3 regions of the Thalassotalea hakodatensis genome follow, and region 2 is predicted to be linked to each of the others. Evidence: riboswitches for the same ligand, from Rfam matches in the RefSeq annotation. Region 2 holds a riboswitch; each other region holds the start of a gene.

Region 1 (4,293 bases), 2.0 Mb from region 2:
TTCAGCAGTTAACGATGCATCGAATGCCATATCAAGTTCAGCAATAGCAACATTATTGGGAAATACATGCAGCACAACAGGTGAAATTGACGCATTGTGCCAAGTTAATATTCTAATATCTCTGGCATCGCTATCAATAGTATTATAGTCGTGCTCAACATCTGGTTGGTTAAACGCACGGCAATGTTCATTACTCGCTGCAATGCCTTGGATAAGTTCAAGGTACTGAGTGCTAGATTGATCAACCCCAATGGTGACACTTAACGGGATATAAAGCGGTGATACGGTTTTGATGATAATTTCTTTGCTCATTTTTTATCTTTCTTAGGTCAGTAGAGCATCATAGCTTTGAGCATATCACTAGCCTTTAACCTTAACAAGAACATAAAGTTACATTAATTAGGCTGCACTCCATATCTGTTGTTTTTGACCCTTTTTCACTAAAATGCCAGCGTTAAAGCAAGCTGGCATTTTCATACTTCATGGTGTTATTCAGTAAAAACTAAACCTGTAAAAAACAGATATTAATTAATTCTGATAACTAATCCCTAAATATACCTTTCTCTCTTGAGAGAAATAACCGTTTATCGTGTTGTATTGCTCATTAAACGCATTGTTTATTTTCGCTTCAACGTTAAACTTATCTGTGACAGCATAACTAGTACCTATGTTAATCAATTGATAGCTATCTAGTTTAACTTTGCCCACACCCCATACATTATCGTATCTTTTACCTTTATATTGCCATTCAAGGTAAACATCTGCGTCAGCAATATCAGTACTGAATTTATAATTGGCAAATTCTTTAGCTCGACGAATAAGTTGCTCATTTGTAGCAACATCTTCAGCTTCTACATAACTCACATTAAATTCGTGTGTACCGTGGCTTGCTGGGTAACTCAAACCTAATTCAGCACCTTGAATTTCAACTTTATCAACGTTACCTGGCATTTTTATGCCGTCATTATTTATCGCACCATCCCACAGTATTAAATTTTCAACATCTGTTTGGTGTAGATTGAAAGAAGCAGCTACACTGCCAAATTGGCTGATTATATTAAACTCGACTGAGTCAGATGTTTCTGATACTAAGTTTTCATTACCCATAGACCCCCAATTTAATGGGTAGTATAAATCATTAAAGGTTGGTGCTTTAAAACCCGTTCCTGTTGATAAAACCATACGCGTAGCTTCACTTATTTGATAACCTACACTGGCATTATAAGTGGTTTCAGAATCAACATCTTCAACATCATCATAACGAGCAGCTAGTTCATAAGTAAACGCATCTTGATTATAGACAGTATGAGCAAAATAACCTGATATATCGCGTTGATTCTCATTAAATTCACTTGTACCACGCACACTTTCATCATATAAATCAGCACCAATATTTAACTTCCAGTGACGGGTAAGTTCAGTATGATTTATCAATGAAAACTGACTACGACGGGTATCAAAAACACTGCCATCTTGTTTTGTAAAAGAGTTTCCATAATTAATATTAGATGTTCGACTTTGGCCTACAGATAGTTGAGTCTTGTTTTTATACCCATTGATTTTTGAAGAATAAACAGCACCAAGATTCCATACGTAGTTGTTAACATCTGACTTGTTTTGGTAACTACTATCGTATTCTGTTTCACCTTGTTCAACTTGTGCGAGCCAAGTTAAAGCCAAAGCTTTGCTCACTTGTTGTTGGCCATTTATGGCGATTGAGTCATAACTGAAACCATCGTCATCTGTTTCGCTGTCATCTTTGACATCAAAACCATCACTTTCTTCATGGCTCACACTAATACTGGTAGAGCCATCACCGTGTTCGATGCCAATACCTGCGCTGTATTTTTGGTAGTTATCACTACCGAAAGTTGCATTGGCAAAGTGGTCACCGCCATTCACTTTACGCGTGAAAATTTGTATCACGCCACCAATGGCATCTGAGCCCCAAAGTGCAGCACGAGGACCTTTTATTACTTCAATACGTTCGATTAATTCAGGGGCAATTTCATTTAAATTAGTTGATCCTAAAGTTGCTGAACCAATTCGTACGCCGTTTAATAGCACTAAGGTGTGATCCGAATTACTACCACGCATATACACAGAAGAGTTCTGGCCTTTGCCACCATTAGCTGAAATATCAATACCTGATACCGTCGCTAATAAGTCCAACACAGATTTAGCCTGAATTTTTTCAATCTCAGCTCGGGTTATCACCACCTGTGAAACCAATACATCTTCAGCTTTAGTAGCCACACGGTTTGCTGTTACTAAAATTTGTTCATCTGTTTGATAGCCAGACGTTTCTGCAAACGATGTTGATGAGAGTGAAAGTGCAGCTGATACTGAAGCTGCGATAAGTTTATGTTTCATGTTTTCCTCGCCACCTGCGCCCACCGCACAAGTAAAACTAAGTTAAAAATTTAGGCCGGTCTCCGGGCTTCTTGACAATAAAAGTAAGAGTACTTTGTATCGTCAATTTACCGTTGCGGGGGCAGCACAAGAGTTTCACTTGTTTCCCTTGTTACTCAGTTTGTGACTAAGTGCCTAAATTTGTATTATTCTGACGACAACGTCAGAGGTTCGAAAGCAACTGTCGAATACCCAACAATTGCGTAGTAATTCCATTAAAACTATTGTCGATGCTTATCAATCAACCGACAAAGCGATGCTAATTCCTTAATAGAGCGCGATGTCATGCGGTACAACATATCGGCGTTAGGGTGAATAAACGCATTATGTTTTACCGCGGGTATTTCTGACCATTGTTGCCAATCAATCTTATCTGGAGATTGATGGCCATGAGACGTTGGCTGAATAATTATTTCAGGTGATTTTATAATCACTTGCTCAATATTTATTTGCGGGTAATCTGTTTTGCTATCAACAAAAGGGTTCGTTGCCCCGCACACCTTTATTTGTTGTTGTAACCACGCATTTTTTGCAATTGTCGTTAACGGTCTAGGCCATAGTTCATAAAAAACCGAAATCGGTTCAGCGCCTTGATAATCAGCTCGAACCTTTGCTAAATCCGCCAGGTAAGCATCTGCTTTTTCATTGGCAATTTTAGTTAAACCTGTCCATTGTCCTAAATCTCTTAACTCTTGTGCTACATCTTCAAGCGCAAGCGGATTTGAATACACGATTGGAATACCGAACGAAGCTAGCCGGGCTAAATCTTCACTTGGATTACCCGTTTTCCAAGCAATAATAAGATCAGGGTTTGTCGCCAGCACTTTTTCAATGCTTAATGCGGCATAATTACCGATACGAGGAATACTTTTGGCTTGTTCTGGAAAATCAGCATGATCGGTAGTACCGATGATACGATCCCCTGCACCTATTTGATAAAGGTTTTCAACAATATGAGGTGCTAGCGCAATGATTCGCTGAGCCGGTTTATCTAGCGTATTGGCAATACTTGCCACACTGATAAACCAAAGCAATGTAAAAACATACTTTGCCATAAGGATCACCAATCAATCCCTTTTTGTACTTTAATTCCAGCTTCAAAGGCATGCTTTTGAGATTGCACTTCAGAAACAGTATCAGCCATTTCAGTTAATCGGCGATGTGCAGCTCTGCCTGTTACAATGACATGTTGACCTTCAGGCCTGTTAGCGATGGCATCAAGCACTTCATCAATATCAAGGTATCGATAACTCAGCATATAGGTTAATTCATCTAGCAAAATAGTTTGAATGCTAGGGTCTGCTAGCAATTTTTTAGCCTCTTGCCACACTTTTTCAGCAGCCGCCATATCAGCTTCTTTATTTTGAGTTTCCCAAGTGAAGCCTGTTTTCATGACATAAAACGGTACGCCCGATTTCTCTAACAAATTGCGCTCTCCACACTCCCAAGTGCCTTTAATAAATTGGCATACAGCAGCAGTTAATCCATGGCCAACGCTACGAGTTATCATGCCAAAACCAGAGGTAGACTTTCCTTTGCCATTGCCTGTTATTACCAATAATAAACCTTTATCGTCTTGAGCTGCGGCAATACGTGCGTCTACTTTTTCTTTTAGTTTTTGTTGACGTGCTTTATGTTTATCTTGTTTGTCTTGTTCATTCATGGTGCTGTCTCCAATGGGTTAATGCGTTTTCTATTTTATCTAATGCGAGGTATTGCTCGCATGTGTCGGCTAATCGTTCTATGGCGTGTTCTTGTATATCTTCTAATGATGTTGCTGCTGAAATTGTCACTTGGCACCATGAAGCAAGTTGTTCGATGGCATTTTTACTATCCCAAATGCCATGTAAATAACCACCAGCGATTTGTTGATCATCGCTT
Region 2 (4,293 bases):
ATAGAGCTAGTAAAACTGGCAACGGGAGCAGGATTAGGATCAGGATCACCGGCGCTCACGCCAGTTTTGTCTTCTATCCAGTCAAGATAGCTAGTAGTTCGAGTAAATACTGATGCTCCACTACAGCTTTTGCCCCAACTCACCGTACCGATGTTGTAAAAATTACCGTTAGCACTCACGGCATATGGCCCACCACTGTCGCCATTACAGGCTGATCTGCCACCTTCACCACCACCGCAAATGACGGAAGAAGGAATATTTGAATTTAACTGACTGCTACACTGGCTATTGGTAATAACAGGCAATGGTGCCTCACGCAATACTTCACTAGGAGTGCCACGGTTGTAGGTTAATCCCCAGCCAGATACGACTGGATAATCGCCAATACTCGCATACTGTTGTTCTATTTCCAGCGTTGGTAACAATGCTGGTTCCTGTGAAGCTGGGCTGGCTAGACGTAAAACGCCTATATCATAGCCTGAGACTATACTGCCTGCACCACGCCAATATTCATGCACGATAATTTGGCTAACTCGGATCACCTGACCATCGCCTCCATTGCGTCGATGTGCGCCAACCCTTACGGTGAGGTTACTCGTTGACGCTCTATCTAAACAATGTGCTGCAGTTAACACCCAATTAGGACTTATTAGTGTGCCGCCACACCCTTGTTGACCGCTCATTAGCAAGGCTACTTGATAAGGGCGAGAATAAGGAATAGTTTCTGTGCCACCGACAACATGGGGGGTAACATCATCTAATGTCTGTGCGTAAAGAGGGCTGCTTAATAACCCCGTTGTTAGTGTTAAACCAACTGCAGCTTTGGCCAATTGTCGGTTTAACGAACTTTGTCTCTGATACATTTTTTGTTCCTTCTTATCGTTGTAATTGAAACACCTTGACCGCTACAGTTAACAAATATGTAACAAAGTGTATCTTAGATAGTATCTGTGATTATAATTTGCGCAACATTATTGACACAAATAACCTTCATTATTTTATTGTTAGTTAATACGTTGATAAATAAGTATTAAAATTTTATGTAAAATATTGGTTACAATATGTTGTAAGATTTTTATTACAGTAGGAGCAAATGAGTTTAATGAAAGTGTTCTTATTGGGGTAACAGAAAATCTTGTTCTGAACGTCTTTTGTGCTCAACGTATTAAATTAACCAAAGTAATAACGCGAACATATTATTGCTTTTGTTAGTATGAAATACCTGAATAATTACTTACGTTTTAACCTATTAACTATTGAACAAAGCCTTGCTATCACGTAGTATTTGCGCTGATTTAGGTGTCTTCAATGTATATATCATACCGAATGAATATTACCCATTGAAGGTGAAACGTGAAACTGGTGAGAACCCAGTACTGCCCCCGCAACGGTAACTGTGAGCAGCAACAAAAACCACTGTATTTAGCAACGATTCATTACGTAAGATTCGTGAATATGGGAAGGTGTTGCAAACGCGATGAACAGGAGTCCGGAGACCGGCCTAAATGATACTCGACAACTGCGGTGGGCGGTATTCAGGGCTGTAAATGGTGTTGATAATACGTAAATAAATATGCATCTTACGTAACACTGTATTTAACGTAGATGTTAATCACCCTCAACGTTAAATTGCTTCACCCATTCTCAACTTTGATTTCAAACACCGTGAAACTTAATTTTCAATAACGGGAATGTTATGAAATCAGTTAATACCACTTATTCGAAGAGTTTATTCATTGGGATATTTATTACCCTAATTTTACTTATGCTTGCTACCCGCACGCATCATTTTTCTAGTTTAAATCATCTGCCAAGCGCCTCAATTGCAATTTTTTTCTTAGCGGGTATGTACCTACGTAACATTAGTGTTTTTTGGTTCTTTTATCTTTTAACCGTAGGCATCGATCTTGGTTCATCTTATTTCCGAGGACAATTTGGTGACTGCATCACCACTTCTTACCCTGCATTGGTGCTAAGTTATGGTGTCATGTTTATGGTTGGCTACTATACAAAGCCAAAATGGCAAGAAGGCTCTTTATTCAATAACGTACTTAAGGTTGCGTTGGGGTTATTCATCGCAAGCACAATTGCATTTTTTATCTCCAATGGTAGTTATTATACGTTATCCGGTAAATTTACTGATTTATCGTGGGCTGAATACGCAACCCGTGTTGATAAGTATTACTTACGCTATCTTTCTAACCCTATGGTTTACGTGATATGCGCACTTATCATAGATGTTATTATTCGTCATTTCTTTACTGAAAAGTCTATAGCAGTAATAGACAATAAAAGGGCATAGCTATAATGACGAAAAAAGTAAAGCTCGATAAACAAACACCGCTCTTTCAAACAAATTCTAGTGATAATAAGGGTGCTAAGGTCAGTTGCTCAGCATTAATTATCGCGGCTCCTCATTCCGGCAGTGGTAAAACTACTGTTACTGCGGCGTTAGCACGTTATCACCGTAATCAAGGGCGTAAGGTTACAGTGTTTAAAGTGGGGCCAGATTTTATAGACCCGATGATTTTACGACAGGCCAGCGGTGAACTTGTTTATCAATTAGACTTATGGCTCGTTGGTGAACAGGGCTGCCAAGAATTACTTTATCGAGCCGCTTTACAGTCAGATCTAATTTTAATTGAAGGCGTTATGGGGTTATTTGACGGCACACCAAGCAGTGCCGATTTAGCAACCTATTTTAATATCCCTGTACTTGGTGTGATTGATGCAAAAGCAATGGCACAAACCTTTGCGGCAGTCACTCATGGTTTAGCAAATTACCGGCCTGAATTGCCCTTTGCTGGAGTCATCGCAAATCGCGTAAATAGCGATAGACACGCTGAATTGTTAGCAGAAAACCTGTCTGGGGAATATCGCTTTTATGGGCGGTTACCCACTGATAAGTTGATTACGCTTCCCGAACGTCATTTAGGGTTAGTACAAGCGAAAGAACTTAGTGGTATTGATCAGCAATTAGATAAAGCGGCTGACCATATAGCGGATACAAAGTTAACAGATTTACCTGCTAAAGTTGATTTTTATAACATAGAAAATAATAGTCAATATGATCTTATTAAAGGTGCTTTGGTTGGAACAACTGTTGTTATAATCAAAGACCATGCCTTTAGTTTTATTTATGCTGCCAATATAGCTTTTTTACAGCAAGCGGGTGCCGAAATTGTTTTTTGTTCAGCACTTGAAGATAAGCGATTGCCAAGTGGTGATATTTTGTATGTTCCAGGGGGCTACCCTGAACTATATGCTGAGCAATTGATGAACAATACATTATTCATTCATGATGTGAAATGCTTTGCAACAAGTGGCAAGCCTATTCTCGCTGAATGTGGCGGGATGCTGTATCTTTTAGAACAACTGACAGATCTCAAAGGTCAAACTTACACAATGGCAGATGTAATGCCGGGTAAAGCGAAAATGCAAGATAAGCTCGCAGCAATTGGTTCGCAATGGGTTGAGTTACCTTTGCAGCCTGGTGGCACATTACAAAATAATGTTATGCGTGGTCATAGTTTTCATTATTCTTGTGCAGAGGTAAGTCTTGAACCTTGGTGTCAAACTATTCATCATCCCAGTGAGCGAGCAGGGGAGTTTGTATATCGGAGCAACAATATTCTTGCGTCTTACATGCACTGGTATTTTCCTAGTAACCCGCAACTAGCATTACAATTTTTTAGTAAGACGAGTGATATTGGTGGTAATGTTAAAGATGTATAGAAAATAGTTTTATAATGATAAAAACGGTATTTTTTTTAGCACGACATGGTGAAACGTATTGGAATAAAGCAATGCGTTTTCAAGGGCATTTAGATAGTGCTTTAACTGAGTTAGGTCAGTGGCAATCACATCAACTAGCTCAGCAAGTAAAGATGAATAATATTGATATAATTTATTCGTCGCCGCTTGGGCGAGCACAGGCTACAGCAAAAATTTGTCAAAAGATACTGAACAGACCTTATCAAGTCGAATCTGATTTAATTGAACGAAACTTAGGTTTATGGCAAGGGCAACGTGTTGAAGAAGTGGCTTTACATCCTGATTATGATGAAATATTGCAACAATTCAGTAAGCTTTCTTCTCACGGTGGAGAAAGCGCTATTGCATGTAGTGAGAGGATTCAACGGAAACTTCATCAGGTAGCTAAACACTATAGTGGCGCTAAAATATTGGTCATTTTTCATGGGGAAGCACTCAGGTGCTTTTTAGCTGGATTAGGTAAAGTGTCAAAGGCCAATGCTTATGAGCAATTTCAAAATGGTTGTATGCTCAAGCTTG
Region 3 (4,293 bases), 2.0 Mb from region 2:
TCACACCAATAGGTAATTCTTGCCCTGGTAAAATAGTTCGAGAGATTACGTCAACCCAAATTAAGAAGCAGCCTCCAACTAAGCCTGCACACAGCATGAGTTTCGCTAGGGTAAAACCAAAAAATGGTCTTACGATATGCGGTATCATTAATCCGACAAAACCAATTCCACCACAGTAAGCGACAACAACCGCCGTCATTGCAGCACAAATGCACAGTGAAAGTACTCGAACTACATCAACATTGACACCGAGCGTTCTTGCCCCTTCGTCGCTCAATAACAACGCATCTAATTGTCTTGAAAACATCAAGGTAATAAAGGTACATATAAAAATGATAGGTGCAATAAGAGCAATAGCGTCATAATTAGCGCGTGCTAGTGATCCCATCATCCAAAAAATCACCCGATTAGCTTCAAACGCTTCACCGAAATACAAGATAAAACTGGTAACGGCGCTCAATAAGAAAGATACCGCCACGCCTGCTAACAATAAATGTTCAACTCGACGCCAGTTATTATTCATCAGAATAGTCATGACAATAAACACAGCAGAAAGTGCACCTATGAAGGCGGCTAATGGTAATGAAAATGCTTGTAAATATTCAGGTAATAAGCTTGAAATAGTGGCCCCTAGACCAGCACCAGCAACAATACCAAAAAGATAAGGATCAGCTAACGGGTTACGAGTCACATTTTGCATTAACGCCCCAGCGCCAGCTAAAGCAAAACCCGCTAAAAAGCCCATAAGCACTCTAGGCAATCGAATATCCAGTAAAATAGTTTGATAAATTGGTTGTTGGCATTGCGCACTTACACATTGCCAAACTTGGGAGAAGCCAATTTCCGTGGTACCAAAGCCCATTGATAATAACAATGACAACAACACTAAAATGACCAATACCAATAAACCAGGTATAAAAGGCAGCCGAGTATCCATTAGCCTTGCCCCCCAAAGGTAACCCGCAGCTTTCCGGTTATTGGATTGTTATCAACTACGCATGGAATTTTAAATACCTGCTCTAGCAGATTTTCTTTCAAGACCTTTTCAGGGGTATCAAACGCTAACACGGTTCCTTCTGACATCAACATAATGCGATCACAATATAGGGCTGCTAGATTGAGATCATGAATGCTCATCACCAAGGTTAAATCAAGCGCTTTAACAATAGATAAAATTTGATGCTGATAGAAAATGTCTAAATGGTTAGTGGGTTCATCCATAATTAATATTTCAGGTTGTTGCACAATCGCACGTGCAATAAAGCAACGTTGTTGTTCACCACCTGAAAGTGTATTGAAAGCTTGGTGTTTTTTATTTTTAAGATCTACTTGTTCGATGGCTTGATGCAATAATTGATAGTCTGCTTGGGTGTTAAGATCAAAGTACTGTTTATGTGGTATCAAGCCCATTTTTACCACATCAAGCACTGATAAATTAAATACCGCTTCACGGTGTTGGCTAACCACTGAAATTTTTCGCGCTATTTCGCGACGATTAAATGCAGCTAGCGCCGTTTCTGATAAGGTGACGTTACCTGATTGCGGAATATGTTCTCGATAGAGACATTTTAAAAAAGAAGTTTTACCTGCGCCATTGGGGCCTAAAATACCAATCGTTTCGCCGAGGTTCGCGGTAAAATCAATCCCATTAAGAATTAGTTTACTGTCTACAGACCATACTAAATTTTCCGCGCTTAAATGTAACAAAACACCTATACCTTTAAATAGATGTGCGGAAAATTAGGTTATTAATAGCAATGCTGTGTAATAACTCAACTATGTTACCCGCACAGTTAGTAATGTATTTTCATGGCAGGTCTCCTGACTCTTAGGGATCACCCAAATTTCACCTTCCCAGTGGTATACCAGTGGTTCTGAAATTCAGCCCTAAATACAGTTGCGGGAACAGTTGTGGACTTACACCACATTCCCTTTTAAGCCTTTATTATCAACGAATTATAATCGTAAATTAAATAGGCACCGTAAAAATTTCGGCTACTCTAGCATAGTATCTAAATGAACGCCAGAAACTAGATGTATAGACGTCTATAACACTGTATAGATAATTATGCAGCCAGTAGAGTAACTGACTGCATAAATTAAGAAACAGAACTTTGTTAAATATAGTGTAGAAAATTTAAAGAGATAACCCTAATTGTTTAACCACCTGTGCTAAGTGTGTCATGGCTTCTTCCGTTGGTCCTGGGTAATCCCCCATAATAGGTACGTTACCCATATATCCAATGTCTTTCATGCCTGCGGGGCTAGAATAGAAAGCCGCTAGCACTAACGATCTAAAACGTGCAAAAGCAGGAATTATACGCATAAACGCGTTATCGTTATCTTCTCGTTCAAACGCGATATCATCAATAATTTGTAGGCGCTTTTGTTCGGTTAAATTAACAAACGATTGTTCAAACCTCAATTGAGCTTCGTCATCTATCCACGTTAACGCTGATAAAATCGTTAATCGATCGTGCTGCTGCCGAGTATAAGGTGCACTAACCCATTCATCCACCACATCAGGCACGCCAACTTCGCTACCTGAAGGCACTGTACCTTCTCGTGGCACAATAATATCGGCTAATACCGCAACAAGGGTTAATTGCTCTGCTGTCAAGGTTTTCGGCCACGGTGATTTAGGCGGGATCAGTAAATTTGGATCTTTACCGTAACCTTTAGCATTAATGGGCGACAACGTTAGCTTGGGCCAGTGCCCTTTCCCAGTATTTTTTTCAGCAGCTATAGTGAGCGCACTAACACTATTAGGAATTAACGTGCTAGCAGACAATGCACCAACCCATTTTAATGATTCTCGACGACTGAGTTTTACTTGGTATTTGCTAGTCATCTTAAAGCGCCCCTTTGTTCATTTGCTCAGAAAGCCACGTTGCATTTCGCATCGCTAATGTCATGATGGTTAATGTACAGTTTTTGTGTGGATTTGACGCAAATACACCGGCGTCCATGACAAATAAGTTATCGCAATCCCACGTTTGTCCCCATTGGTTTGTCACAGAATCTTTGGGCGAATCGCCCATTCTTGTCGCGCCTACCTCATGAATTATTTGTCCACCTTTCAAAATAGCTTTTTCAGCAGAAGGCAATGGATAGTCAAACGTTGCTCCCATGGTTTCTAATATTTCTTTTGCGGTTTTTAAACCATGAGCCACTTGATTCAATTCATGTTTTGACCACTTCCAATGAAACTTGGCAACGGGAATTCCCCATTTGTCTTTAACGTTATCGTCAATTTCCATGTAACAATGTTCATTTGGCAACATTTCACCCCGCAAGCTCAAATAAACCGACGAGCCATATTTGTCTCTTACCTGTTGCTTTAATGCCTTACCGTAACCTTGCAACCCTGAACTTACACCAGAACCTGGCTGACCAAAACCACTGCCAATTTCAAAGTGATAGCCTCTTGGGAAATCAAGTTCGCCTTTTTCTTGTGCTTTGTGCCCCCACCAAGGAATAAATAAATGATTAGCAGTATGACCATCCTCATTATACCTTGGTCTTCCAGCTAAAGCGGGAATATAGGCTCCTAAGCCAGTGCCTGTTGAGTCCATAATATTACGCCCTAGCTGGCCACTTGAATTAGCCAAGCCACTTGGGTGATGCTTACTTTTGGAGTTGAGCATAATACGTGCTGATTCACAGGCACTTGCTGCTAAAATAACGACATTAGCGGTTAAGCATGTTTCAGTCTTTGTTTTTTTATCAACATAACAAACACCGGTTACTTTACCGTGTTGATCAACTGTCACATTCTTAACCATTGCATCAGTAACAACCTCTAAATTACCTGTTGCTTTCGCCATAGGAATTAATGAAGTTGTGGTTTGAAACGCTGCGCCAATAGAACAACCACGACCGCACGGAGTAGCATAAAAACACGCTTGTCTATCATCTTTAGCACGTGTTAATACCGCTCGATGCATTGGCGCGGTTGGTATGCCTAATTTTTTTGCCGCGGCAGCAATTAACAATTCAGGCACTCTTGGTTTGGGCGGAGGTTGAAGTACACCGTCAGATGAATCTGGCATATCATCTAACCCAGTATTGGTGCCGCATACCCCAACTAAGTATTCTGTTTTATCATACCAAGGTGCTAAATCCGAGTATTCAATTGGCCAATCAGCGCCCAATCCGTCGCGTGATTTACCTTTAAAATCATGTTCACTAAAACGTAATGAATACCGCCCCCAGTGATTTGTTCGGCCACCCAACATACGTGCTCGCCACCATAAAAAATCAGAACCTTCACCGGTAGTGTATGGTTCACCA

The links. Region 2 has a riboswitch for cobalamin ahead of QUE72_RS13005 (hypothetical protein). Riboswitches for the same ligand answer to the same signal wherever they lie in the genome.
Region 1: it holds a riboswitch for cobalamin, as region 2 does, so the genes downstream of both, QUE72_RS02995 (TonB-dependent receptor domain-containing protein) here and QUE72_RS13005 (hypothetical protein) in region 2, are expected to answer to the same signal.
Region 3: it holds a riboswitch for cobalamin, as region 2 does, so the genes downstream of both, QUE72_RS02950 (ABC transporter ATP-binding protein) here and QUE72_RS13005 (hypothetical protein) in region 2, are expected to answer to the same signal.

The regions. Positions count from the first base shown of each region.
Region 1 is NZ_AP027365.1:691,264-695,556, reverse strand. Features, by position in the region: gene QUE72_RS03000 (hypothetical protein) at 1-312, opposite strand, end outside; gene QUE72_RS02995 (TonB-dependent receptor domain-containing protein) at 529-2,373, opposite strand; cobalamin riboswitch at 2,410-2,566, opposite strand; gene QUE72_RS02990 (cobalamin-binding protein) at 2,634-3,467, opposite strand; gene cobO (cob(I)yrinic acid a,c-diamide adenosyltransferase) at 3,473-4,075, opposite strand; gene QUE72_RS02980 (cobyric acid synthase) at 4,068-4,293, opposite strand, start outside.
Region 2 is NZ_AP027365.1:2,938,536-2,942,828, reverse strand. Features, by position in the region: gene QUE72_RS13010 (trypsin-like serine protease) at 1-863, opposite strand, end outside; cobalamin riboswitch at 1,281-1,519, shown strand; gene QUE72_RS13005 (hypothetical protein) at 1,697-2,302, shown strand; gene QUE72_RS13000 (cobyrinate a,c-diamide synthase) at 2,308-3,735, shown strand; gene QUE72_RS12995 (histidine phosphatase family protein) at 3,750-4,293, shown strand, end outside.
Region 3 is NZ_AP027365.1:682,563-686,855, reverse strand. Features, by position in the region: gene QUE72_RS02955 (FecCD family ABC transporter permease) at 1-937, opposite strand, end outside; gene QUE72_RS02950 (ABC transporter ATP-binding protein) at 937-1,707, opposite strand; cobalamin riboswitch at 1,795-2,000, opposite strand; gene QUE72_RS02945 (gluconate 2-dehydrogenase subunit 3 family protein) at 2,138-2,851, opposite strand; gene QUE72_RS02940 (GMC family oxidoreductase) at 2,853-4,293, opposite strand, start outside.